2 regions of the Alteromonas sp. 5NW40-0090 genome follow, and region 2 is predicted to be linked to the other one. Evidence: predicted binding sites of a transcription regulator. Region 2 holds the regulator's gene; the other holds the start of a gene.
What was found. Region 2 encodes FNR, which switches genes on or off when oxygen is low (the NO sensors DNR and NnrR bind a similar motif). Its sites were predicted from a motif close to TTGATCTAGATCAA; they were not measured.
Positions count from the first base shown of each region.

Region 1 (6,241 bases), on a different contig from region 2:
CAAAGTGCTAGAAGTGCGAAACACGCTACCGGAATAGCGAAAAGCACATAGCCCCAAGGTGCTGATAGCCATAAGTCTCGCACGTCATCGTGTAAGGTAAGGTTTGCGATACTTACCGCAACAATTCCTACCGTCAGTACACCTAATCCTCTTCTCGCCCAGTAATAGGCTTTTTGTTGAAGCTCACCTTCACCTTTAAGTATTAACCAGCACGAGCCAATAAACGCATAAGCTGCTGTAACACCAAAGGCAGCGAGTAGTGCAAAGCCTTGGGCCCAAATATCTGTGCGAAGGCCTGTCACGTAAATACCTAACATGTAACCTTGAGCCAGCGTAGTCAACAGTGAACCGTATTTGAAGACTAAATCCCACTTACGTTTTTTTACCTGTACAACTTTGGCGCGAAAATCAAATGCGACACCGCGCAAAATAAGCCCCAATAACATGAAGGTCGCAGGCAAATACAAGGTTTGTAAAAACTCACTATGGGCTTCAGGGAAAGCAATAAGCAGAAGACCAATGGCGAGAACAAGCCAGGTTTCATTAGCATCCCAGTAAGGCCCAATAGAGGCTATCATGTCATCGCGAAAGGCTTCTGTTCTTGGCGGAATAAGTATACCCACACCCAAGTCGTAGCCATCTAAAATGGCGTACAACAATACAGATAGACCAAGTAAGCCCACATAAATATTTCCGAGCATTTCTGCTGATACGTTTTCAAACATATTTGCTCTCCTTAAACCGTGCTTGGGTCAGGTTCAGAAGGCTGCATTTTAGCCTTCGCTATTTCCCGCTCTTCCGTTGTTATCTCTTCAATCTCAACGGCTCTTCTGCACATCAACATAAGTGTTCCCATGTATGCGATTAGAAGCACCGTATAGATAACAAGATAAAGCGTGAACGACAGAGCAATATTAGCCGGAGGCAACTGCGTAACCGCATCTGCTGTTTTTAATACACCGCTCACCAAGTAGGGCTGACGGCCTATTTCAGTTACATACCAGCCGGCAAGCGTTGCAATCCATCCGCTAAACGCCATGCCTGCAAACGTGCGCTTAAGCCAAACGGGGAAGTCTTTTTTGCGCATAAGATAAAGACTGCCAAGCCATGATACAGCAAGCATCAACATGCCCATACCCACCATGACTCTGAAGCCGAAGAACACAGGGGCAACAGGTGGATGTTCTCCTTCAAACTCATTTAGCCCTTTTATCTCGCCTTTCAATTCATGGGTAAGGATTAAGCTTGCACCATAAGGAATAGGAACTTCAAAATGGTTTTCCTTGCTTTCTTCGTCAGGAATTGCAAAAAGCAACAAAGGTGCGCCTTCAGTGGTTTCCCAAAGCCCTTCCATCGCAGCTACTTTCTGTGGCTGGTGTTCAAGCGTATTTAAACCATGCATGTCGCCAGCAAAAATTTGTAGCGGAATTAACACTGCCGCCGTATAGGTGGCGGTTTTAAGCGCGAGTTTAGGCGCAAGCTTGTCGTCGCCTTTAAGCATGCGGTAGGCAGAAAGCCCAGCTATTAAGAAACTGGCCGTCAGCCCAGACGCTAACATCATGTGTACGAAGCGGTAGGGGAAAGAAGGGTTAAAGATGATTTCTTTCCAGTTGGTGGCATACACCACACCATCGACTACTTCAAAGCCTTGTGGGGTTTGCATCCAGCTGTTAAGCGCTAATATCCAGAACGCAGATGTTGTGGTGCCAAGCGCAACAATAAGGGTGGATGCTGTGTGTAACCAGTTCGGAACACGGCGTATACCAAATAACATAATGCCTAGGAACGTAGCTTCTAGGAAGAATGCAGTAAGTACTTCGTAACCTAATAGCGGACCTGCTACGTTGCCCACTTTCTCCATAAATCCAGGCCAGTTAGTACCAAACTGAAATGACATGGTGACGCCGCTTACTACACCCAAGGCGAAGCTTAGGGCAAAGACACGTACCCAAAAACGATACATACGCATCCACACAGGGTGACCTGAAATATTAGAGCGCAGCTTAAAGTAGAAAAGAAACCAGCCCATCGCCATGGTGATGGTTGGAAATAAAATATGGAAACTAATATTTAACGCAAATTGTAAACGAGACAGCAAGAATGCATCCACAGAAGGCCCCCTTAGTTAACGCTGTTTTTTCCCGGAAGTAGCTTGTCCTTAAGCTCAAGCATACGGCCCACGCCAGAACCTAACTTCATCAACGTGTTTAACTTTTCAGGCCCAAGATTTTGAAGCTCTTCAGACCATGCCGTAATTGATTCGAGTAAATCGTGAATTTCGTTCAGTTTATGTTGAGCGTTTGCTTCCTTTTCATTAGCAGGTGCATCGAGCAGCAGATCCCGAAGTAAGCTCATTGTTGGGTCTATCTCGCGCTTTCTGCGCTCTTCAAACACCCGGTTTGCCAGCGTCCAAATATCACCGGCAGGAATAAAGAACTCTTTTCTTTCGCCTGGAACATGATGTTGTTTAACTAGGCGCCATGACTGAAGCTCTTTCAACCCCATACTGGTATTGCCTCTGGAGATATTGAGCGCATCGGCAACCTCTTGTGCCGAAATAGGCTCTTCGTTTAAAACAATAAGTGCAAGAATTTGCCCAACTGTTCTATTAAAACCCCAGCGACTTCCCATTTCGCCAAAGTGCATCACGGCAGAAGTAATTAAAGGCGTCATTTTCATTTTTACTTTCCAGAAGTTTCAGAAATTACTGAAAGTTTATTGTGTAAGATCAAAAAAGGCAACATTAATGTGCCTTTTAAGCAAAATTTTATTGATAATTTAATAAGAGTTAATTAGGAAACTTTCAACGATATTGCATGCTTTGATCACAATTTGTTGTTATCGTGGTTGAGTAATTAGACACTCGCAAGAAAGTTCGCTTTCTAAATTTCTCGGCCAAGGCAATGCAACACATTAAAGACAAAAAGATAAAGACGCTTCAGAACTGCGAAGATGAAGCTATTCACCTAATCGAAAGTGTTCAAAGCTTTGGTTATGTTATAGCAGTTGACCCTGAAACTAAAAAAGTTCAGGTGGTTAGTGAAAACATCAATGAGCTATTTAAAGTCAGTATCACTGCGGGTGAAACTCTTATTACTGAACTTATCGATACGCCTTCTGAAGATGCTCCCACCTTTCAAAGTATCTATCAAAGTGTTAAAGGCGGGAATTCACGCCGTGCTTACCAATGGAAGTTTGCGGAGAACGCACTTTGTTTAGACAATTGGGAAAAAGAGGGTAGCGGTGTTGTGTTCGACTCAAACGGTCTGCTTGTTATCGAGTTAGAGCCCACCCCTCAGCTTAGTTATGAAGCCGCCCAGCAATGGGTACCGATGGACGTAGATATTCGCACATTACTACCCGATGTAGATGGGTGCGACTCCATTCACGATGTTGCAGACGCCATTGCGAACGTGTTTAAGGGATACATAGGTTTCGATTCGGTGATGGTTTATCAGTTCGACAAAACCTATAGTGGTGAGGTGATTGGCGAAGTAAAAGTGCCTGGGGCTCGCTCTTTCAAAGGTTTGAAATTTCCGGCATCTGATATTCCTAGCCAAGCACGAGCGCTGTACTTAAAAAATCGCGTACGTTGTGTATATGACGTAGAACAACCCCCTATAGCTTTGATACCAACTGTGCAAGAAGCGGAGCGACCGCCTCTAGACTTATCCATGTCTATGGTTCGTTCAGTGTCGCCGGTTCATATCACTTACCTTAAAAATATGGGCATACGTTCATCGTTTTCCGTGTCCCTTGTGTTTGAAGGTAAACTTTGGGGGTTGCTTGCTTGTCACAATAATGAACCTAAATATATTGAGCAGAAAAAGCGTTTGGTATGTGAGTCTCTTGGTCACCTCTATGCGTGGCAGCTACACACTAAAGCCCTACACCAAAAGAAAGAGCAGTTTCAAATTCGGCAGCGCAAGCTGAATAGTATTATTCACCAGCTTACTAGCTATGCTAATCCCCTGGAGGCGATAACCCAAAAAGAAAAAGGCCTTTTGGATGTAGCCAGTGCATGCGGTATGGCGGTTATTACCCCTGTAGATAAATACTTAGTAGGTAGAACCCCGTCTGAACAAACATTAACTCGCCTTCTCGATAAGTTCGTTATTACCAACTCTGAAGAGTCAATTGCTATTAGCAAGTTGGCGGGAGAAGTGTCGGAACAATGTAACCTTAACGGCATTCGCGGCATGTATATATCCTGTGTATCAGCGAAGCTTGGTTATTACACCGTTTGGTTTAGAGAGCAAAAAGACAAAACTATCAGATGGGCAGGTCGTGAAGCTGCGAACAAAGATATTGGTAAGGTTTTAACGCCTCGTAATTCCTTTGATATGTATCTTCAAAGTGTAGCCGATGAATCGGTAGAGTGGACCCAGGATGATCAGCTCATAATAGAGGGTTTTGACCACCTATTTATACCTTACGCACTAAGCTTAAAAGCGTCGCTTGATAAGCAAATTAGTAAATTAGAAGAGTTAGACAAAGCTAAAGATCAGTTTCTTGCCAGTATTTCTCACGAGCTTCGTTCACCTCTTAATTCTATTGTAGGTTGGACCGACTTAGCGCTTATGGATGTGACGAATGTCGATAGAATGTCCGATGCATTGGGGGTTATCAAACGCGCTGCGTCTACACAGGCCGCGTTAATTAACGATATCTTAGACTTATCGCGCATTATCTCCGGCACAATGAAATTGAGTACGCATTCATTAAATATCGCTGGGTCTATATCTGAAGTCGCTAAATCATTCGAAGCGGGTTTCGCCAGTAAAAATATTCAACTTTCAATTAATTGCGAAGACGAGCACACACAAATTCTTGGTGATAATTTGCGTATTAAGCAGGTGATCAACAATTTGCTCAGTAATGCCCTTAAATTTACAGCAAAGGGCGGAACCGTACACGTGCGTGGGCGAAGGGAACATTCTAACTACTTGTTCCGTGTAAAAGACAACGGTAAGGGAATGACCCAAGATCAGATAGCTCGGGTTTTTGAACGTTTTTATCAAGGAAAAGATTCTCATAACAAACATGGCTTGGGGCTGGGTTTATCTATCGTAAAAAGCTTGGTTGAAATGCACGGCGGCGAAATTTACGCCGAAAGTGATGGGTTAAACTCAGGTACTACTTTTTTTGTGTCATTGCCAATCGCACCACTTAGTTTGCATGACGATATTATCGAAACCAAAAACTCTGAGATTAGCGATTTAACTGAATCACTTCGTTTGAGTGGCTTGCGAATTTTAGTCGCAGAAGACGAGCGAGACGCCCGTGATTTCATAAAATTGTTCCTAGAATCTAACGGCGCTCGAGTGAATGTCGTGAAAAACGGCTTAATGGCATGGAAGGAAATCAACGACATGCCTGAAGCTTTCGATCTACTGCTATCGGACATAGGTATGCCGGAAATGGATGGGTTAGGTCTAGTATTGAAAATTAGGGCAAGCGAAATCCCGGAAATTGCAAAACTTAATGCCGTAGCACTTACTGCTTATGCCTATACATCTGACCGCGTTAAAGCACTTAAAGCAGGCTTTAATAACTATGTGTCAAAACCGGTCGATGGCGAAGAATTGCTGACAATTCTGGAAATGTACCTACCAGAAACGTCGCATTAACTCGCTTGCTCTCCCCCGTATCCTTCGCACTGCAAGTCATCTACCAGCGGCGAAGCAATTGCTGGTAGGTGGTTTTATCTAACAGCGACTCGCGAGGCGACGAATCTTCTTTAGCGGGAAGCGCAGTATGCGCTTCCTCTAACGATATATACTTATTTCCGTCAATATAAAACAAACTGTTTTCAGATGTGGGTTTACCATCAAGTGAGTAGGCGGTGTTTAACAAATCAGAGGGGGTAGTTATGTTGCTGCGCCCGATAAAGTCGGCAACGCCATCGCCATCCACATCTTTGGTGAGCCAAGCTAACCCAAGTGGCTGATTCAATTCCCCCGAATTCTGCATTGTCGACACCGCTTGGTTGAATTGCGCAATAATCCTCTCAGCGTTAGCAACACCTTTGCTAATAGCTATTTGAAATCCCGTTTTCGCTAAAGGTTTTGCTGAAAAGTGCAAGGTTTCTTCATTATCGTTAGCCAGCAGTATGTTCAGCTCTCGAGCAAGCAGCTGGGTGGTAATTAAGTAAGGCGCTCTATCGTCGGCAAGTTGGCGAAAGGCATCAAACGTAGTGGGGTTGCGCGACCACTTTATATTTTTAAGTAACCTGAATGAA
Region 1 is NZ_BAAJLT010000014.1:79,925-86,165, reverse strand. Features, by position in the region: gene AC27KT_RS17095 (cytochrome d ubiquinol oxidase subunit II) at 1-725, opposite strand, end outside; gene AC27KT_RS17090 (cytochrome ubiquinol oxidase subunit I) at 737-2,110, opposite strand; gene AC27KT_RS17085 (GbsR/MarR family transcriptional regulator) at 2,122-2,679, opposite strand; gene AC27KT_RS17080 (ATP-binding protein) at 2,904-5,630, shown strand; gene AC27KT_RS17075 (substrate-binding periplasmic protein) at 5,671-6,241, opposite strand, start outside.
Region 1: a site for FNR is predicted at 2,719-2,732, ahead of AC27KT_RS17085 (GbsR/MarR family transcriptional regulator). Genes of this name have one in related genera too.

Region 2 (6,241 bases):
TCTAAAAAAGCTTGGCCTAGCAGGCATTATGACCATGCAGGTAATGATGCTGATGACTGGGCTTTATTTTGATTGGTTTGGCGCCATTGAGTTAGAGACCCGCCAATATTTTTACTGGGTTGCCCTTACGCTAACTACACCTGTTGTGCTGTATTCAGGCAGCACCTTTTATGTGGGCGCCGCTAAAGCGCTAAGCGCTAAAACGGTTAATATGGACGTACCCGTTACGCTCGCAATATTCGGTACTTACATTGCTGGAATTCGTTCTACAGTATTAGAGCAAGGTGAAGTGTATTTCGAATCCATTTGTATGTTTATTTTTCTGCTGTTGCTTAGCCGATTCTTAGAACATCGCAGTCGTCATCGCGCCGCACAGATCTCTGCCAATATGATGCAGTATGTGCCCGTATCAGCGACCAAACTAAATCCGGATGGTAGCCTAACCGAGTGTCTGGCTAAGCAGCTAAAAATTGACGACGTAGTGCTAGTGAAGCCTGGTGAAACAGTCCCCATTGATGGGGTGGTAACCGACGGCAACGCAGCGGTTGACGAATCTATGCTTACCGGCGAGTTTAACCCCGTGCGTAAGTCCAACAGTAGCCCGGTTTACGGCGGCACGGTTTGTCAAGATGGTACGCTAACCATTACGGTTACGCAGACCCTTAAAAATGCGCTGGTAAATCAAATTGTACGACTGCAAGCAAGTGCGATGGCGAGTAAACCTAAAGCAGCGCAGATAGCCGATAATTTTTCTCGCTATTTCGTTACCGCGGTATTGCTGATTTCGGCGTTGACCTATTGCTTTTGGGCGTATCAGGGTAGCGACGAGGCATTTTGGATCACCATATCGGTGCTGGTTGCAACCTGCCCTTGCGCATTAGGGTTGGCTACGCCATCAGCGTTAACCTGTGCTATGGCAAAGTTAAACCGACAAGGTATTTTACTAAAACGGGCCGATGCGCTTGAACAAATTACTGACATTGACACCATCGCATTAGACAAAACCGGCACGCTCACAAAAGGCAAATTTACTATTTCAAATGCCTGGTACGCTGACGGTGTGGATAGTAATAGTGCGCTATCAATTGCCCGCGCTTTGGAGTCACGCTCTGAACATCCGATTGCCAAAGCCTTTAGCGACGGTATAGCCTTTAGCGACGGTGTAGCCCTAAGCGAGATTTCTGCTTCTAGCGACAGTGCTGACGCTACCGATAACACGGTACACAAAGTGACTAATTTTACCGTTACGCCAGGAGGTGGTATCAGCGGTGAGATCAATGACACGTTGTTTTCTATGGGTTCTGCAGCATTCAGCGTTCACGAATCTCAGCTAAAACTCATTGAAGCGTTCCCTTCAGCTAACGTGTTTCTCACGGTTAAGGGGCGTATTATGGCGGCGTATGAAGTAAAGGATTCACTAAGAGAAGATACGCAAGAAACTCTCGATATATTAGCTGCAAGCCATACCCTCGCCGTTTTAAGTGGTGATACACAGCAAAACGTTAATGCGCTTACCGCACCATTGCCAATTTCGACCGCTAAAGGTGGCCTAACACCTGAGCAAAAGTACGAAGCCGTTCAAGCTATGCAGCAATCTGGCGCGAAAGTGATGATGATGGGGGATGGTATTAACGACGCTCCAGTTCTTGCCAGCGCTGATGTGGCGATTGCAGTGGGTAATGCCACAGACGTGGCTAAAACTGCCGCCGACGTGATACTGCTTGGCGATCAGCTGCTTTCTGTACCAGAGCTTATTCGAACTGCGCATCAAGTGAAGCAAAAAATAAGGCAAAATATTGGCTGGTCGGTAGGTTACAACGTTTTGATCTTACCTTTCGCCGTATCAGGCCTACTTTCACCGTGGATGGCTGTTGTTGGTATGTCGTTAAGCAGTATCATTGTAGTCACAAACTCAACGCGACTTTTGAGCAAATAGCATGAGTATTATTTACGTATTAATTCCAATCGCCATCATCATTGTTGCCGTCGCTATCGTGATATTCTTTTGGGCGGTGAAAACCAATCAATTTGAAGATTTAGATCGCCAAGGTTATAGCATACTGTTTGACGATGATCTTCCGCCAGAAGAAAAAAAGCTAGCTGAGCAACGCAAGCAACTTCAAGACAGTAAAGTAGACAAAAGCCAAGCGCCACATGGAAGGGATTAACTACTTCTCTGCCTTTCTTATCGGCTTAGCCGGCGGAGTTCACTGTGTGGGAATGTGCAGTGGAATTGTCGCTGCGCTAAGGATGGTATCGCCTAAAGGCGCTTCAGCACTACCCTATACCCTTGCCTATAACATGGGACGTATAGTGAGCTACACCATCGCCGGAGCAATAACCGGGGCACTTGGAAAAATTGCAGCAGATTATATACCTCTTGCCAACTATGCCCTTTCCCTACTTAGCGGAATCATGTTGCTTCTACTGGCGTGTTATTTGGGTAAGTGGTGGACTGGCTTAACGGTACTGGAAAATGCGGGTAAAGGCCTATTTTCCAAAGTGCAGCCGCTTTCAAAACGCTTTTTGCCATTTAAGACCCCTTTAAGTGCGTTGCCTTATGGTTTTATTTGGGGTTGGCTTCCTTGCGGTTTGGTGTATTCCACACTTACCTGGTCTCTCGCGGCGGGTAATGCGCTAGAAGGCGCTGCTATTATGTTCTTCTTCGGTTTGGGTACATTACCCACCTTGCTCGCCGCTAGCGCTGGTAGCCAATATATTGTTCGAAGTTTTCAACATAACCATTTTAGACAAATTATTGCAGTAATAATGGCAATATATGCCGCTTATCTTATTCATGGCGCAATCGTTTAAAAATGGGTGTATTATTGTCGGGTATTCTTTTAGAGAGCGTGCATTATGAGCAAAGGAAGCCAATTTTCTATTCACTGTCAAAACTGTAGTTTCAGTCACCTTTGTTTACCGGTGGCGTTAAACAAAACAGAAATCGAATCTCTTGACGATATTATTGAACGCAAGAAGCCGCTTCATAAAGGTGACACGCTGATTCAAACTGGTGATAAATTCCGTTCTCTATTTGCAGTGAGAACCGGTTCATTTAAATCATTTGTGACTAATACCGAAGGTGAAGAACAGATTACCGGCTTCCACTTTCCTGGTGACATTATCGGTTTCGATGCATTAAGAGAGAACAAACACCAAAGCTATACCTCTGCGTTAGAAACTGCCATGGTGTGTGAGCTTCCCTACGAGACCCTCGACGAAATGTCAGTGCAATTTCCAAAGCTGCGCCACCAGATCATGAGCTTCATGAGCGCTGAAATAAAACAAGATCACGACATGATCATGCTTTTAAACAAGCGAACCGCAGAAGAGCGTTTATTGTATTTTATATCACATCTTTCTCAGCGCTTTGAAGAGCGAGGCTTCTCCCATAGAGAATTCCATCTCACCATGACGCGCAACGAGATAGGAAATTATTTAGGACTAACCATCGAAACTATTAGCCGTTTGTTAAGCCGTTTCCAAAAAGACAACATTATAAAGGTGGACGGAAAGCTTATTACTATTTTAGATTTCGATAGACTAAACACCAAACTTGCGGCGCTTAACGGCCCAAGCGTTGTCTGCGGTTAGTCCTTTTTTAAGTGTAAATTAAGGCGCACACTAAGCGCGCTTTTTTGTGACCTGTGTTAGCCACCTATCTAATGTTTCAGCACCACGCCGGTTGCTCCATATTTACATCGTTAAGTTCACTCATGGTCGCGTCGTAAAATTCTTGATCTAAAACAACTTACGTTTTTCCCAATGTCGTTTATAGTTAGTATTAGAAAGCTTCGATTTCGACAGCCGCTACTAAGTTTTGTAGTTAGGGGGACGTTATGATTGAGTGTAAACGAATTCTGGCCGTGGTAGATGCCGAGCGCGATAACCAACCTGCACTAAGCCGTGCTTATGAACTCGCTTCAAAAACAGGTGCTTCAGTTACCGCCATGATGGTGGTATACGACTTATCTTACGATATGACGACCATGCTTAGCCCGGATGAGCGCGAGTCAATGCGCGATGCAGTCACAAAGGAGCATGCAAAATGGCTTGCTACCCACTTAAGAGAGCAAGGATTCACTGAAACTGATATCGTTGTAGAATGGAATAATCGCGCGTATGAGTCGATTATTTACTACACCCTAAACAATCAGATAGATTTAGTGGTAAAAGCAACCAAAAAGCACGACGATCTTGCTTCTGTTATTTTCACCCCCACAGATTGGCATTTAATGCGTAAATGCCCTCGCCCAGTATTGCTTGTTAAAGAGCACGACTGGCCAGAAGGAGGAGAGATTATTGCGGCAGTAAACGTAGGCAGTGAAGACAATGAGCATGCCGCACTTAACGATAAGCTCACCCTCATTGCTAACGACTACGCCTCTTTATTGAAAGGTAGCGTAAACTTGGTCAACAGTTACCCTTCTACACCACTTAATATCGCCATAGAAGTACCCGAGTTCGACCCCGATACCTATCACGACGCGGTAAAAAATCATCATTTAAAGGAAATGCGTAGTCACGCGTTAAAGTACGGTATTCCTGAAAACAAATGTGTAGTAAGAGAAGGCCTTCCGGAAAAGGTCATCCCGCAAGTGGCAAAAACACTGGATGCAGAGCTGGTTGTTATTGGTACCGTTGGCCGTGTGGGCATTTCAGCGGCCCTAATTGGTAACACTGCAGAACACGTGATCGACGAACTCAATTGCGATGTGCTTGCTATTAAGCCAGATGGATTTGTGTCGCCGTTGTCGGTGTAGTCTTTTCATCGGTACTACATAGCCCGTGTTTGCCGTTACTTAGCGGCCAACACGGTATGTCACCAACAAATTTAACTTCACAAGCATGGTCTCGAAAAGCCGCTTTAATGTATAATGGCGGCTTTATCACAAACCAAGCTAGTTAATTATGAGTTTAGGCACAAACAGTGCTGACGCGTCGCCATTAAACGCTGCGCAAAGTAAGCAAAAGTACAACTTCAACAAACTTCAGAAGCGACTTCGCCGCAACGTAGGTAAAGCTATTGGCGATTTCGGTATGATTGAAAACAACGACAAAGTTATGGTGTGTTTATCTGGCGGTAAAGACAGCTACACCATGCTTGATATTCTATTGTTTTTAAAGAAGATTGCGCCTATTCACTTTGATATCGTTGCGGTTAATCTTGATCAAAAACAGCCTGGTTTCCCTGAACATATTTTGCCTGAATATTTAGAAAGCATAGGCGTTGACTACAAGATTGTAGAAGAAGACACCTACTCTATCGTTAAAGACAAAATTCCAGAGGGAAAAACTACCTGCTCGCTTTGTTCTCGCTTGCGCCGGGGTATTCTGTATCGCACAGCAAAAGAGTTAGGTGCGACTAAAATTGCATTAGGTCATCACCGCGACGACATGCTAGAAACGTTTTTCCTCAATATGTTTCATGGTGGCAAGCTTAAGTCTATGCCGCCAAAGCTAGTCAGCGACAACGGTGAACACATCGTTATTCGTCCATTGGCGTACTGCACAGAAAAAGACATCGAGAAATATTCTCAGGCCGCTGAATTTCCGATTATTCCGTGTAACCTTTGTGGCTCACAAGAAAACCTACAGCGCCAAAACATAAAGGCTATGCTTCAAGACTGGAACCGTCGCTTCCCAGGTCGTATAGAGTCAATGTTCCGTGCGCTTCAAAACGTAGCGCCTTCACACTTAATCGACAGCAACCTTTATGATTTTAAAGCTATAGCTACACAAGAAGGCCCGGTAGAAGACGGTGATATCGGGTTTGATGAACCTGCTTTCACTACAGAAAATAGTACGGACTTCAGTGATGAAGATAATACTATTGAAGTAATAAACATTATGGAACCGAAGTAAATGAAAATTGGACTTGCGCTAGGTGCCGGAGCCGCAAGGGGCTGGACGCACATAGGTATCATTGAAGCTTTAGAAAAACTCGGCGTAAAAATTGACGTTGTAGCGGGATGCTCTATTGGTGCCTATGTTGGTGCTGCCTACGCAAGTGGTAAGCTAGAAGGTTTAAAAGAATGGGCCTGTTCGCTAAGCGATTGGCAGGTATTGGCTCTTATGGGTGTAGGCCTTAGACGTGGGGGCATCGCAAGCGGACAGAAAGTTTTCGATAAGCTTGCCAGCGAGTTTTGTGTTTCCTCTTATGAAGAAATGCTGAAACCCTTTGCAACAGTGGCAACTGACCTTTATACCGGACGTGAAGTTGTATTTAATTCAGGCC
Region 2 is NZ_BAAJLT010000005.1:309,324-315,564, forward strand. Features, by position in the region: gene AC27KT_RS08505 (heavy metal translocating P-type ATPase) at 1-1,936, shown strand, start outside; gene ccoS (cbb3-type cytochrome oxidase assembly protein CcoS) at 1,938-2,168, shown strand; gene AC27KT_RS08515 (sulfite exporter TauE/SafE family protein) at 2,155-2,814, shown strand; gene fnr (fumarate/nitrate reduction transcriptional regulator Fnr) at 2,860-3,597, shown strand; gene uspE (universal stress protein UspE) at 3,843-4,766, shown strand; gene ttcA (tRNA 2-thiocytidine(32) synthetase TtcA) at 4,915-5,868, shown strand; gene AC27KT_RS08535 (patatin-like phospholipase family protein) at 5,869-6,241, shown strand, end outside.